DNA from 3 places in the Pseudomonas sp. WC2 genome. Region 1 is predicted to be linked to each of the others. Evidence: riboswitches for the same ligand, from Rfam matches in the RefSeq annotation. Region 1 holds a riboswitch; each other region holds the start of a gene.

Region 1 (4,470 bases):
TCGACTCGTTCAGCGAAGCGTTTCTGGATGATGCGGTTGTCGACTACGCCACCGACCGCATGGGCGGCCAGCTGACCATCAAGGCGCCGAACGCCAAAGTGCCGATGGTCAACGCCGATAGCCCGGTCAACGAGCGCATCAACTACTACCTGCAAACCGAAATCAACCCGGGGCTGGCCAGCCACGGCGGTCAGGTCAGCCTGATCGATGTGGTTGAAGACGGCATCGCCGTGCTGCAATTCGGTGGCGGTTGCCAGGGCTGCGGCCAAGCCGACGTGACCTTGAAGGAAGGCATCGAGCGCACCCTGCTTGAGCGTATTCCGGAGCTCAAGGGCGTCCGCGACGTCACCGACCACACGCAGAAAGAAAACGCCTACTACTAAGGTGTTCGCTGCGGACATAAAAACGGCGCCCCGTGAGCGCCGTTTTTTTATGGGTAAATTTTGCCTAAGCCTTCGCGAGCAAGCTCGCTCGCGAAAAGGCCTTCATGGCCGATAAATGTGAGCATGCCCGGCGCGATACAACGATGACTCGCTAAACACCTCACTGCCCAACACCCGCCCAACCAGAATCAACGCCGTACGCCGAAACCCTTTGGCCTCGACCTTCCCGGCGATATCAGCCAGCGTCCCTACCACCCAATCCTGATCCGGCCATGTCGCCCGGTGAATCACCGCAATCGGGCAATCCGCGCCGTAATGCGGCACCAGTTCGGCCAGAATCTTATCCAGATGATTGACCCCCAAATGAATCGCCATGGTCGCTCCATGCTGCGCCAGACTGCCGAGTCCTTCACCCGCCGGCATCGCGGTTTTATCGGCATAACGGGTCAGAATCACGCTTTGCGAAACGTCCGGCAACGTCAGTTCGGCGCCCAGCAGCGCTGCACACGCTGCGGTGGCGGTCACACCCGGGACGATTTCAAAGGCAATCCCAAGTTCACGCAAATGACGAATCTGCTCGCCAATCGCGCCATACAGACTCGGATCGCCGGAATGCACCCGTGCCACATCCTGGCCCTTGGCGTGCGCGGTTTTGATCAAATCGATGATTTGCTCCAGATGCAATTCAGCGCTGTTGACCACGGTCTCGGCCTGATGACCTTCGAGTACCGCCGCTGGCACCAATGAGCCTGCATAAATGATCACCGGACAACTGCGGATCAACCGCTGGCCTTTGACAGTGATCAATTCCGGGTCGCCGGGGCCGGCGCCGATGAAGTAGACGGTCATCGTTGAATCCTTTGAAAAAGCGGCTCGGCAATCCCTACAGATGAAGATTGCTCATGATCGATGGCGGGGATTATCGGGATTTTAAGCAGCGCCAGCCAATGCCAGGGTCGCCTGAGCGTATTTTTGCCTGGAAATCAGCAGTTTCGCGGGGGCTTGAATCAGCTGTTCGGCCAGTGCCAGTGCGGCACTTTCGGCGACGCCGTAGCAACCCGTACGCTCAAAAGCGATCTGCGAATGGTGACTGAGCCTGAGCTGATAATTGGCCAGTTCCTCGCTGCTGAAGTATTGCAAGGGCAGGGCCAGTTGCTCGGCGAGCTCTTGCAAACCCGGCTCGTCACGCTTCAGATCGATACTGGCCAGCGCCTTGACTGCCGCCAGTTCGATACGATGGGCCTGCAACGCTTGATCAAGCAACGCGCGCAGCGTGCTGGCCGGGCAGCCGCGCTGGCAGCCTAGGCCGACGACAAAGGTCGGCGCTGCGCGGTCATGGGTCATGCGTGATATTGACCATCGCTTTTGCGGCGGAACAACCAAGCGCTGATCAGGCCGAGAGCCAGCCAGAACGCCACGTTGGTCAGCTGCGAAGCGATTTTGAACTGAGCTTCCAGAGCTTCCGGAGCGAGCATCGAGTGCACTTCCGGTTGCGGTGCGCCGATCACGTGCGGCACGGCAAGAATCGCCACGCCGAGAATCTTCATCAGCCAGTGACGGCTGAACGCGATCAACGACAGTCCGACCGCAGTCGAAGCGGCCGTGCCGATCCACCACATCTGACGCGAGGCCAGATCCGCAGCGGCTGTGCCCGGCAATTCAGGCGGCAGGCCCAGGGTCGGCGCGAGGACGAACGTGGCGTAACCGGCCAGACCCCAGAGCAAACCTTGCGAGGTTTTGGTCGGTGCGCGCAGGGTATAGAGGCCAGCGAGCATCAGGGCGAAACCCACGGCCACCACCAGATTGCCACCGGTGGTCGAGACAACGCGCTGCCAGCCATCTTCCGGCTCCCAGGCTTCGGCATCGTGCGTATGCGCGGCGGTGCCGGCGGCGTGCTCATGAACCTCGGCAACAGGTTCGGCTTTCTCGAAGGTTTCCGCTTGCAGAATCAGCGGCGAGACCCAGAAGCTTTGCAGCAGAGTGAGGAGCAGGGCGGCCAGCAGACCGGTGAAACCTGCGGTTTGCGCGATACGCTTGATCATGTCGGCAGGTCTCAATGGCACGGGAACGCGGCGCTGTGGCGGGTATCGTGGGCGGCGTTGTGCACCGCTTCGATGTGCGAGAAACCGGCGAAATAGACCAGGCTGGCGCCGAGAATCGACGCGAAGATCGCGGCGGTCAGGCGTTGGCTCAATGTGGCCGTGCTGGCGATTTTGTCCGTGTTGCTGCCGGTGCTGCTGATGATCGACATGGCGCTTCCCTCTGGAGTGTCAGCGGGTGATCTAGAGCGCATGAAAACCCCGGCGTGACGAGCACGCAGGGGTTCGAACAGCGCCCGCCCACCGCGGGTTTGTTATGTTCAGCGACGCACGATGCGCACTGTGTGTTGCGGGCCGGTCTCCGGGCTCACGAGGGGGTGGCGTCAGGCCGACCTGCAAGCGTCACCTTCCCATGCCTTACTGGCACAGTGGTTTTGACGCTTCGCTCGCTTACCGTTGCGGGGGCAGCACCGGACTGACATGGGCTTGAGTAAAGCACATGATTCACCGGTTTCCCGTTTCACCCTGTGAAGGGCACCCGTAACAAGGTGTGTAGGAGAGCATGGCTCGGGGATTTTAGTCAATTTTGTGGCTGGATCCGTTGCTGCGGTAAACGGATATGCCCCCAATCCAACATTGACCCATAAGCAAGCCATGCGTAGCCTTGCGCCTTCGAGGTTCTTCGGCCCACGCCGAAGCTAAGAAGGGAACGCGGTCAATGCCGCGGCTGCCCCCGCAACTGTGAACGGTGATGTTCGCTGCCACGCCACTGCCAGCTCAACTGATGAGCCAGCGGGAAGGCGCAGCCAACGCCAGGCCCCACGCCTGAACACCGTCAGCCAGGAGACCTGCCTCGTCACAGATTCTCACTACAACCGGGCGGGGTGATCCGGTGGCGAACGCTTCCGGCGCGCACGCGCGTTGCCGGTTCTCGTCCCGTATGCCCGCCGCTTGCCAAAGGGCATACCGATGAAAACACTGGCCAAACTCCCCGTCACCATCGTTACCGGCTTCCTCGGCTCGGGCAAAACCACCTTGCTGCGCCACATGCTCGACAACGCTCAGGGCCGTCGCATCGCGGTGATCGTCAACGAGTTCGGCGAGTTGGGCATCGACGGTGAAATCCTCAAGCAATGCACCATCGGTTGCACCGAAGAAGAAGCCACTGGCCGTGTTTACGAATTGGCCAACGGCTGCCTGTGCTGCACGGTTCAGGAAGAATTCTTCCCGGTGATGCGCGAATTGGTCGCGCGTCGCGGCGACCTCGACCACATCCTCATCGAAACCTCGGGCCTGGCCCTGCCAAAACCGCTGGTACAAGCTTTCCAGTGGCCGGAAATCCGCAGTGCCTGCACCGTTGACGCAGTGATCACCGTGGTCGACAGCCCGGCCGTGGCGGCCGGCACCTTCGCGGCATTCCCGGATCAGGTCGATGCGCAACGCAAACTCGACCCGAACCTCGACCACGAATCGCCGCTGCACGAGCTGTTCGCCGACCAACTGGCCAGCGCCGACCTGGTCATCCTCAACAAAGCCGACCAGACCAGCCCGGAAGACCTCGCTCGCGTGCGCGCTGAAGTCGCCGAAGAGCTGCCGCCAGCGGTGAAAATCATCGAAGCCAGCAACGGTCGTCTGCCGCTGGACGTGTTGATCGGCCTCGGCGCCGGTTCAGAAGAGCACATCGACAGCCGTCACAGCCATCACGATCACCACCACGGTGAAGGCGATGACGACCACGATGACCACGATCACGACGCTTTCGATTCGATCTCGATCGAACTGCCGCAAGCTGACGAAAGCCTGCTGCTCGACGCGCTGACGCAACTGGTGGTCCAGCACGGCATCCTCCGTGTCAAAGGTTTCGCCGCCATCCCGAACAAGCCAATGCGTCTGCTGATTCAGGGCGTGGGCACGCGTTTCGACAAGCATTTCGACCGTCAGTGGGGCGCCGATGAAGCGCGCGTGACGCGTCTGGTGTTGATCGGTCAGGAACTCGACGCCGCACAACTCGAAGCGCAACTGCGCGCCGCGCTCAGCGTTTAAGCCAT
Region 2 (4,470 bases), on a different contig from region 1:
CTGACTGTCGCTGGCGCCGAACGCCTGAATCGCGCCGCTGTTGACCACGCTTTGAGTGCCGCTGACCGTCAGCGTGCGAATGCCGCGCTGCTGGTCACCGCGCGCGATCAATTCGCCGCTGTTATTGACACTCAACGTGCCGACGCCACTGCCACCGTTGAAGGCATTACCCGCCAGAATCGCCGCGCCCTGACCGTTGACGTCGATCAGCGGCCCGGTGAACGCAACGCTGACATTGCCGCCCAACGTCAGCGCCTGAATACCGAACGAACCAATCCCGGTGCCATCGCCAGAACCGGCGTTGGAGTGGGTGATGATCGTGCCGCCAGCGTTCACGTCCACCGTGCCGGTCGGTGACTGGGTCGAGGCATAAATACCGTTGGCGTTGCTGTTGAGGGTTTCGATGCGATCACCGCTGTAAACAACCCGCACGTTGCCCGCCGTCGAATCCACCCGAATACCGCCAGCGCCAAAACCGCTGGCAAAAATGTTGCCGGAATAATCGATGAGGACGTTGTTGTTTTCGGCGCTGACGATGATGCCGTAGCCGCGTGTGGTGTTGGGGTTGCCGAACACCGTGAGATTGCCGCTGCCGGTGATGGTGGCATCGCCGGGGCCGCGTTTGATGATGTAGATCGCCCGCGAACCGGCGCTATTGGCAGCGTCACCGACAGTGATCGCAGCATTGTTTTCAATGCTGATCGAACCCGTGGCGCCGACGTTATCGTTGGCGTAGATGCCGTGCGCGGCGCCGCCGGTGGTGGTGATCGCGCCGCTGTTGACGATGTCGATGCTGCCGACGCTGGAGAACGCGCGGATCCCGAAACCGTTGAGGCCGCTGGTGCTGAGCGTGCCGCTGTTGGTCAGACTGGTATTGCCCGCCCCGCCCTCGGTAAACACGCCGAACGCATTCATGCCGATGGCTTGGACATTGGCGGCGGTGACCACGGTGGTGTTGCCATTGACCGCGCGTGTATGGACACCGGCATGGTTGCCAATGCCCGCAGTCGGCAGCGTGTCGTCGATAATCGGCAGGCCGGCGGACAACGCATCATCGTTGTTGACCAGAATGCTCACCCCGGCGCCGACGTTGACGTTGGTCTCGCCACTGCCGGTGGCTTTGGTCCAGATGCCGTTGCCGCCGAGCAAGGTGATCTGCCCGCTGCCCTGATGGCTCAGATTGATCGCCCCGCCACCATTAGCGCTGACGTCGATGCCATCGTGTTCGTTGCCGACCACGGTGTTGAGGATGTTCAGCGTGGTGCCCGAGGTCACCGAAAACGTCGACAACCCAGTGCTGGCATTGGTGATCGCCAAGGCGTCCAGTCCACTGCCGCCAATGTTGACCGTGTTGGTGCCGCCGTCGACGGTCAGCGTCGCATTGCCGGTGGTGCCGATGACGTTGGCGAACACTGCGTTGGCCGCTGTCGGTGGCGTGCTGTCGACCGTCGTGCCGCTGAGGCTCAGCGTGGTGTTGGCGTTGTTGCCACGGCTGTTCAGCGAAGAGCCTGCGGTGGTGGTGATGGTGGTGCCCGCTTGAGTGCTGATCGAGGCATCGACACCGGCAGTGGGCAAACAGGTTTGCGAGACGTTATAAGCACCCGCCGCGAGCGGCCCGCAGGCTGCTTGGGCTTCACTCAACAGCAGCGCATTGGCCACGGCCAACAGCAACGCGTTACGCCTGAAATGGGGCGCGAATCCCGGAAAGGATTGGTGGCTTGCGCCTGTCATCGGAACCTCCTTGTTCAACCCTCAGCACTATTGGATGGCCGTTGTTGGCGCCACGGAAATATTGCGGTGATTACCGCTATAGACCTTAGTAGTTATTTCCAAAGTCGCAGCGCTCCGCGGACCTGGCGCTGGCAGGCAAGTTGACGAACGGTCTGTCGAATGTTCAGATGCCGGCCTGTTTCAGGTGCCCCCTGCCGCCGTGCTTGGGGTGAAACGGGAAACCGGTAGGTTCTGTTTGAACGAGTCCGGTGCTGCCCCCGCAACGGTATGCGCGTGATGCTTTCGATACACCACTGTGGCCAGACGGCCATGGGAAGGTGAAAGCCTCGATACGCGCGAGCCCGGAGACCGGCCTGGAATTTCGTTTGGCAAAATCCTGCGGTGGGCGGGCATGGGCCGGTGTCGGCGTGTGCGCGGTGCCTTCTCCTGCATGCTCTTCTGCGAAGATCCTTTTCGAGAAGACAATGATTCGACGTTTCAACACCTCTGTTCCAACCCTTCTGTTCAGCTGTGTGTTCAGCTGTCTGTTCAGCCCTGCTCTGCTGGCCGATGACGCACCGCTGGAACTCAATCAGCAAATCGTTTCCGCGCCGTCAGTGGAGTCCACCACCGTCGCCGATATGGCGCACTACGGCAGCAAAGTCGAGATCGTCAGTCGCGAGCAGATCGAACGCGCCGGCCCCAGCGCTGACGTCAGCCGCGTGATGCAGATGTTCATTCCCGGCCTGTATGTCGCGCCGAAAAACGGCCCGTTCGACTACGGCACCTATTCGCTATTGGGCGGACGCAATGACGACACGCTGATCCTGCTCGACGGCGTGCGCCTGAATAACCGTCTGTACGGCGGTCTGTACCTGGACACCCTGCCGGCCAACGCCATCGAACGCATCGAAGTGCTCAAGGGCGGGCAGAGTCTGTTGTTCGGCACGCAAGCCGTCTCCGGCGTGATCAACATCGTCACCCGCAGCCCGCAATCGCGCAAAGGCGCCGGTGAGGTGAACGTCGGCGTCGATACGTTTGGCGGCACCACTGAAGATGCGCGGGTCGAGAACATTTTCAGCAATGGCTTCGGCGATCTCGGCTTGCTGGCGTACGTCAGCCACAACGTCTCCGATGGCTACCAGCCCTATCGCAACAGCGACCTGAAAAACGTCAGCGAGAAGAACCGCGCCTACGAAGTCACCACGTTTGGCGGCAAGGCGATCCAGTCGTTCGGCGATGATTCGCGGCTGGAATTGTTCTACCAGTATGCCGACGCCAACCTCGATTTCGCTCGCCCGGTCGACAACCACAAAACCACCAACGACCGCGTACAGCAGATCGCCACGGCGACCTTCGAACAGAACGTCAACGAGCGCCTGAGCTACTTCGTCAAAGGCCACATCAACGATTGGGACACGCGCTACACCCGGATCAACAACGTCGAGGGCGGTGGCACCAAAGTCATCAACCACAACGACTATTGGGGCTTCACCGATTGGGGCGTGCAGGCCGAAGGCAAAGCTGAATTGTCCGGCGGGCATGTGCTGGTGTTCGGTACGGACAACCAATGGTTCAAGGGTCAGGACGATGTGCTGATCATCGACAACGACAAGGCCGAAGCGCACGCCGTTTACACGCAACTGCGCCCGCAAATCGACGCCCTGCCCGACTGGCACCCGAGCATCGGCGTCCGTCATGAAGCCATGGGCGGCGGTGATAGCGCCACGGTCGGCATGCTCACTTCGCTGTATGACCTCAACGACCATTGGGCCCTGCGCGGCCAGTACGGCACGGCGTACAAACTGCCGAACGCCGAGCAACTGTTCGTCAACGAGCCGGGCGACGAGATCGGCAATCGCAACCTCAAACCGGAGAAAAGCCGCAACGCCGAACTCGGTGTCGATTACAAAGGCCTGCTGCTCGACCGTGAGTTCAGCGCCAGCGTGACCTTGTTCAAACGCAAGATCGACGACCTGATCACCCTCGACGATATCCAGTGGGTCAACGGTCAGGGCCAGATCCAGATGCGCGGTTTCGAGGCCGACGCCAAACTCGCGCTCAACGATCAATGGAGCCTGCAAGCGGACATGACCCGCAACCTCACCGAGTCCCGCGACGGCGTGACGATCAATGACATTCCAAGCTTCTTCGCCCGTTCGCGGGTCGGCTACGAGTCGGAGACGCGCATGTGGGGCGCCGGCGGTGCGATCCGCTATATCCGCGACGTGATCAGCTCGAAACACGTCGAATACGGCCACTATTCGGTGGTCGATGCCGACGCCTATCGCTACCTCGACCATGCCCATCAGCACCGCGTGAGCCTGTTGGTCGAAAACCTGTTCGACCGCGATTACGTCACCAGCCGCTCGAGCAACGTCGACAACCTTGGCCGGCCATTCACCTCCGAAGTACGTTACACGTACCGCTTCTGATGAGTGACATCCAAACCGTCGACGGTGTCGACACGCACCCGGACTGGTCGCATGTGCCCGAGCATGCGCGCCACGTGTTCATCTGTACCGGCCCGCGCTGCACCCAGCGCGGCGCCCAACAGTTATGGAAGACGTTGCGCCGGCATTTGCTGGCGCACGATCGCATCGAAACCCCCGGCGGTGTGTTGCTGACGCGCACGCACTGTCAGTTTCCGTGCAACCTCGGCCCGGTGCTGACGGTGTATCCGGACGCCTGCTGGTATGGCGTGCACAGCGACGAAGATGTGCAGCGATTGGTCGAGCAGCATCTGCTCGGCGGTGAAGT
Region 3 (4,470 bases), on a different contig from region 1:
CGCGTCATGCAACTGAACAGCCGCGAAGCCATCGTGCATGCGATCGTCAAAGGCATCGGCATCGGGTTTGTCTCGGCGGTCGAGTACGCCGAAACGCCCGGCACCACGCCGATCACTTTTGTCGATCACCCGTTCTTCATCGAATACCACCTGTGTTGTCTTGGCATCCGTCGCAACCGACCGGTGATTGCCGAACTGTTCGACTCAGCGCCGCCCATGAATTGATCACCCCTGACGCCCACCGCCGACCCCTGCCTTGAGGGACGGCCAACGCTTACCTGAAAACGGAGATTGACCATGCAGTACCAACAACCGACTCACCTGCAAGCCGCGATCCTTGACTGGGCCGGCACCGTTGTCGATTTCGGCTCATTTGCGCCGACGCAGATTTTCGTCGAAGCCTTTGCCGAGTTCGGCGTCGCGGTATCGCTGGAGGAAGCGCGCGGCCCGATGGGCATGGGCAAATGGGATCACATCCGCACGTTGTGCAACCTGCCGCAGATCGCCGAGCGTTATCGCGCCGCGTTTGATCGCTTGCCGAGTGACGACGATGTGACAGCGATCTACGAACGCTTCATGCCGTTGCAGATCGAGAAGATCGCCCTGCATTCGGCGGTGATTCCCGGTGCGTTCGAAGCGATTGCGGCGTTGCGCGACAAGGGTTTGAAGATTGGTTCGTGCTCCGGGTATCCGGCGGTGGTGATGGCCAAGGTTGTCGAGCTGGCGCGAGAGAATGGTTATGTCGCTGACCATGTCGTCGCCACCGATGAAGTGCCCAATGGCCGGCCGTATCCGGCGCAGTCGTTGGCCAACGTGATTGCCTTGGGCATCGATGATGTGGCCGCGTGCGTCAAGGTTGATGACACCTGGCCGGGGATTCTTGAAGGGCGTAGCGCGGGGATGTGGACGGTGGCGTTGACTTGCTCGGGGAATGCGCTCGGATTGACCTACGAACAGTTCAAAGCGTTGCCGTCGGATCGTCTCGCGGAAGAACGTGAGCGCATCGGCAAGATGTTCGCGCCATCGCGTCCGCATTACTTGATCGACACCATTGCCGAGCTGCCTGAAGTCATCGACGACATCAACGCACGCCTGGCGCGCGGCGAAACCCCGCAAGCCTGCTGACACCTGATCGTTCCCACGCTCTGCGTGGGAATGCAGCCCGTGACGCTCCGCGTCACTGGACGCGGAGCGTCCCTAGAGCCGTTCCCACGCGGAGCATGGGAACGATCAGCGGTCTCGCTCAAATCCCAGGCAAAAAAAAGCTGCCAAAACTGGCAGCAGAAACTTTAAGAACACGCGATGTATTGACCTCAGCATAGGCGCTGAATCATGACAGTGTCATGACAGTCACACCTTCGCTCAAGGCCAATCGGCTCAATGACTACGGCCAGGACGGCATTACCTACGGCGGACTGCTGCGCCTGTCGCTGCTTCTGCTGAAGGTGAGCAACGTCCAACAGCTCAAAATTGCCGGCCTGCAACCCTATCGCCAAAGCATTCTGCCCGCCGGCCTGGTGCTGATGCTGGCCGCCTTCAAAGTCTTCGGCATCGCGCAGATGGCGCCGTCTGAACCGGGCCTGCGCCTGGGCGTATTGCTCGGGTTGATGAACCGCCATTAATCCTCGTCCCGACAGATTCGTCTCCCCTTCAGCGGCCTGATCGACTACCATGCCGCCGCCGGTTTCCACACGGGATTAATAGGGAATCCGAAATGCTTGCACAGCATCAATCGGAACTGCCCCCGCAACTGTAGGTGCTGAGCCTGCTCCACGACTGCCACTGGGTGAATCCCGGGAAGGCCGGAGCGCGGCGATGACGCATCAGTCAGGAGACCTGCCGGCACAGTGACTGACTAACCGGCGGGGTGTCCGGGAAGGACATCGTGCCGCGCGTCTTTGATCAAATGCCGGCCTTGCGCAGGTTTCCCTGACCGCGTTCGAAGGTGTGTTTCCAATCCGTACCCCCCCGCCCCGTACGGAACCCTTGGAGACTGCCCCATGCTGCTGCCTCGCGTTGCTACCCTCATCACCGGTCTGAGTCTTTGCGCCTTGGCTCATGCGGCACCGACGGTCTATCCCCTGACGCTTGAGAACTGCGGCAGCACGCTGACTTTTCAGCACGCCCCAGCACGTACGGTGACCATCGGCCAGGCCGGCACGGAAATGCTCTACGCCATGGGTCTGGCGGATAAAGTCGTCGGCACTTCGCTGTGGTTCAACAATGTGCTGGATAAATACAAGGCGCAGAACGACAAGATCGAACGCCTGGCGGATAACGAACCGAGCTTCGAAGCAGTCATCGGCAAGCGCCCGGAACTGGTTGCCGTGGAGCTGGAATGGATGGTCGGTCCGCAAGGCGCGGTCGGCACTCGGGAGCAGTTTCATGAACTGAAAATCCCCACCTACCTGCTGCCCTCCGATTGCGAGGCCAAGGACAATCTGGTCGGTGCCGACGGCACGCGGCTGGCGCCCTTCAGCATCGACAGCATTTACAAAAGCGTGAGCCAACTGGCGCAAATCTTCGATGTGCAGGATCGCGGTCAACAGCTCAATGGCCAGCTCAAGGCCAGCCTCGCCAAATCCATCGCCACCGCCCAAGGCAAACAGTTGAAGGACGCCAGCGCATTGGTCTGGTTCTCCAGCGCCGAAATGGACATCGAGCCATTTGTGGCCGGGCACAAAGGCATTCCCGATTTCATGCTCAGCACCCTCGGCGTGCGCAACGTTGTGAAGTCCGACGAAGAATGGCCGACCGTGGGCTGGGAAACCATTGCCAAGGCCAACCCGACCTTTCTGGTGATCGCGCGCATGGATCGCCGCCGCTTCCCCGCTGACGACTATGAAAAGAAACTCGCGTTCCTGCGCAGCGACCCGGTGACACGCAACATGGACGCGGTGAAAAACAACCGCATCATCATTCTTGATGCCATGGCGATGCAGGCCAGCCTGCGCATGTTCGATGGTCTGGAACAACTGGCCACGGCCATCAACGGCTATGACCTGTCGAAATGACTCAGCGATTGATCCGAGTACTGCTGGCGTTGGCGATCCTCTCGGTGGCACTGATCGCCGGCGTGGCCATTGGTGAAACCTCGATTGAACCGAGCATCGTCCTGCAAGTGCTGGCCAACAAACTGTGGGGCGCCGGACATGTGCTCGACCCCATCGACGAAGGCATTGTCTGGAACTATCGCCTGACCCGCGCGCTGGTCGCCGCGGCCTGCGGCGCCGGGCTCGCAACGTGCGGAGTGATTTTGCAGTCGCTGCTGCGCAACCCGCTGGCCGACCCGTATCTTCTGGGGATCTCCGCGGGCGCCTCGACCGGGGCGGTGATGGTCGCGTTGCTCGGCGTCGGCGCTGGCGTTATCTCGCTGTCGGTCGGCGCCTTCGCCGGCGCCGTGATGGCGTTCGTGCTGGTGATTCTGCTGGCGCGGGTCAGTGGTTCGGCCAGCGGCACCGGGCAAATCATTCTCGCCGGCATCGCCGGTTCGCAGCTGTTCAACGCATTGACCGCATTTCTGATCACCCGCTCGGCCAGCTCCGAACAGGCGCGCGGGATCATGTTCTGGCTGCTCGGCAATCTCGGCGGCGTGCGTTGGCCGTCGGTGTGGCTGGCGGTGCCGGCGGCTTTGTTGGGGCTGGCGGTGTGTCTGTGGCATCGGCGCGCACTGGATGCGTTTACCTTTGGTGCGGATTCGGCGGCATCGCTGGGCATTGCAGTGCGGCGCGTGCAGATTCTGCTGATCGGTTGCGCGGCGCTGGTGACGGCGGTGATGGTGTCGATTGTCGGCTCGATCGGCTTTGTCGGTCTGGTGATTCCCCACGCCGCGCGCCTGTTGCTCGGCACCGGCCATGGCCGACTGTTGCCGGCCAGTGCCTTGGGTGGAGCGGTGTTTCTGATTGCCGCGGACGTGTTGTCGCGCACGTTGATCAAGGGTCAAGTGATTCCGGTCGGGGTGATCACGGCGCTGGTCGGCGCGCCAGTATTTGCCTTGATTCTGGTTGGCCGCAGGTCCGCGCGATGAACAGCGTCCTGAGTTGTAGCGGATTGAGCTTCAAGGTGCGCGGCGCCGAACTGCTCAACGGCGTCAGGCTTGAGGTCCGGCGTGGCGAAACCCTCGGCATTGTCGGACCGAATGGCTCGGGCAAATCGACGCTGCTGAAACTGCTCGCCGGGCTGCGCGAACCGAGCGCTGGCGAGGTGCTTATTGACGGTCAGCGTCTGGGTAAAATGCCCCGCCGACGCATTGCGCAAACCCTCGCGGTGGTCGAGCAACAGGCCGACACCGACGACGGCATCCGCGTGTTCGACGCCGTGGCGCTGGGGCGCACACCGTGGCTGTCGGCGCTGCAACCGTGGTCAGCGGCGGACGATGCCATCGTCGAGCAGGCGCTGATCGATGTGGACGCCCTGCACCTGCGCAATCGTCTCTGGCGCAGTTTGTCCGGCGGTGAACGCCAGCGCGTT

The links. A riboswitch is a leader RNA that binds a small molecule or an ion and turns the genes downstream of it on or off. The one in region 1 is predicted to bind cobalamin.
Region 2: it holds a riboswitch for cobalamin, as region 1 does, so the genes downstream of both, ACQ4OE_RS05095 (TonB-dependent receptor plug domain-containing protein) here and ACQ4OE_RS02510 (CbtB domain-containing protein) in region 1, are expected to answer to the same signal.
Region 3: it holds a riboswitch for cobalamin, as region 1 does, so the genes downstream of both, ACQ4OE_RS10045 (ABC transporter substrate-binding protein) here and ACQ4OE_RS02510 (CbtB domain-containing protein) in region 1, are expected to answer to the same signal.

What each region holds. Positions count from the first base shown of each region.
Region 1 is NZ_JBOBDR010000002.1:106,642-111,111, forward strand. It holds gene nfuA (Fe-S biogenesis protein NfuA) at 1-383, shown strand, start outside; gene cobM (precorrin-4 C(11)-methyltransferase) at 486-1,232, opposite strand; gene ACQ4OE_RS02500 (cobalamin biosynthesis protein) at 1,314-1,727, opposite strand; gene ACQ4OE_RS02505 (CbtA family protein) at 1,724-2,425, opposite strand; gene ACQ4OE_RS02510 (CbtB domain-containing protein) at 2,437-2,634, opposite strand; cobalamin riboswitch at 2,758-2,979, opposite strand; cobalamin riboswitch at 3,081-3,292, shown strand; gene cobW (cobalamin biosynthesis protein CobW) at 3,392-4,465, shown strand; gene cobN (cobaltochelatase subunit CobN) at 4,469-4,470, shown strand, end outside.
Region 2 is NZ_JBOBDR010000003.1:262,817-267,286, forward strand. It holds gene ACQ4OE_RS05090 (autotransporter outer membrane beta-barrel domain-containing protein) at 1-1,731, opposite strand, end outside; cobalamin riboswitch at 1,897-2,102, shown strand; gene ACQ4OE_RS05095 (TonB-dependent receptor plug domain-containing protein) at 2,196-4,145, shown strand; gene ACQ4OE_RS05100 ((2Fe-2S) ferredoxin domain-containing protein) at 4,145-4,470, shown strand, end outside.
Region 3 is NZ_JBOBDR010000006.1:270,833-275,302, reverse strand. It holds gene ACQ4OE_RS10060 (LysR substrate-binding domain-containing protein) at 1-225, shown strand, start outside; gene phnX (phosphonoacetaldehyde hydrolase) at 298-1,125, shown strand; partial or broken gene ACQ4OE_RS10050 (Ppx/GppA family phosphatase) at 1,362-1,622, shown strand; cobalamin riboswitch at 1,665-1,858, shown strand; gene ACQ4OE_RS10045 (ABC transporter substrate-binding protein) at 2,001-3,014, shown strand; gene ACQ4OE_RS10040 (FecCD family ABC transporter permease) at 3,011-4,027, shown strand; gene ACQ4OE_RS10035 (ABC transporter ATP-binding protein) at 4,024-4,470, shown strand, end outside.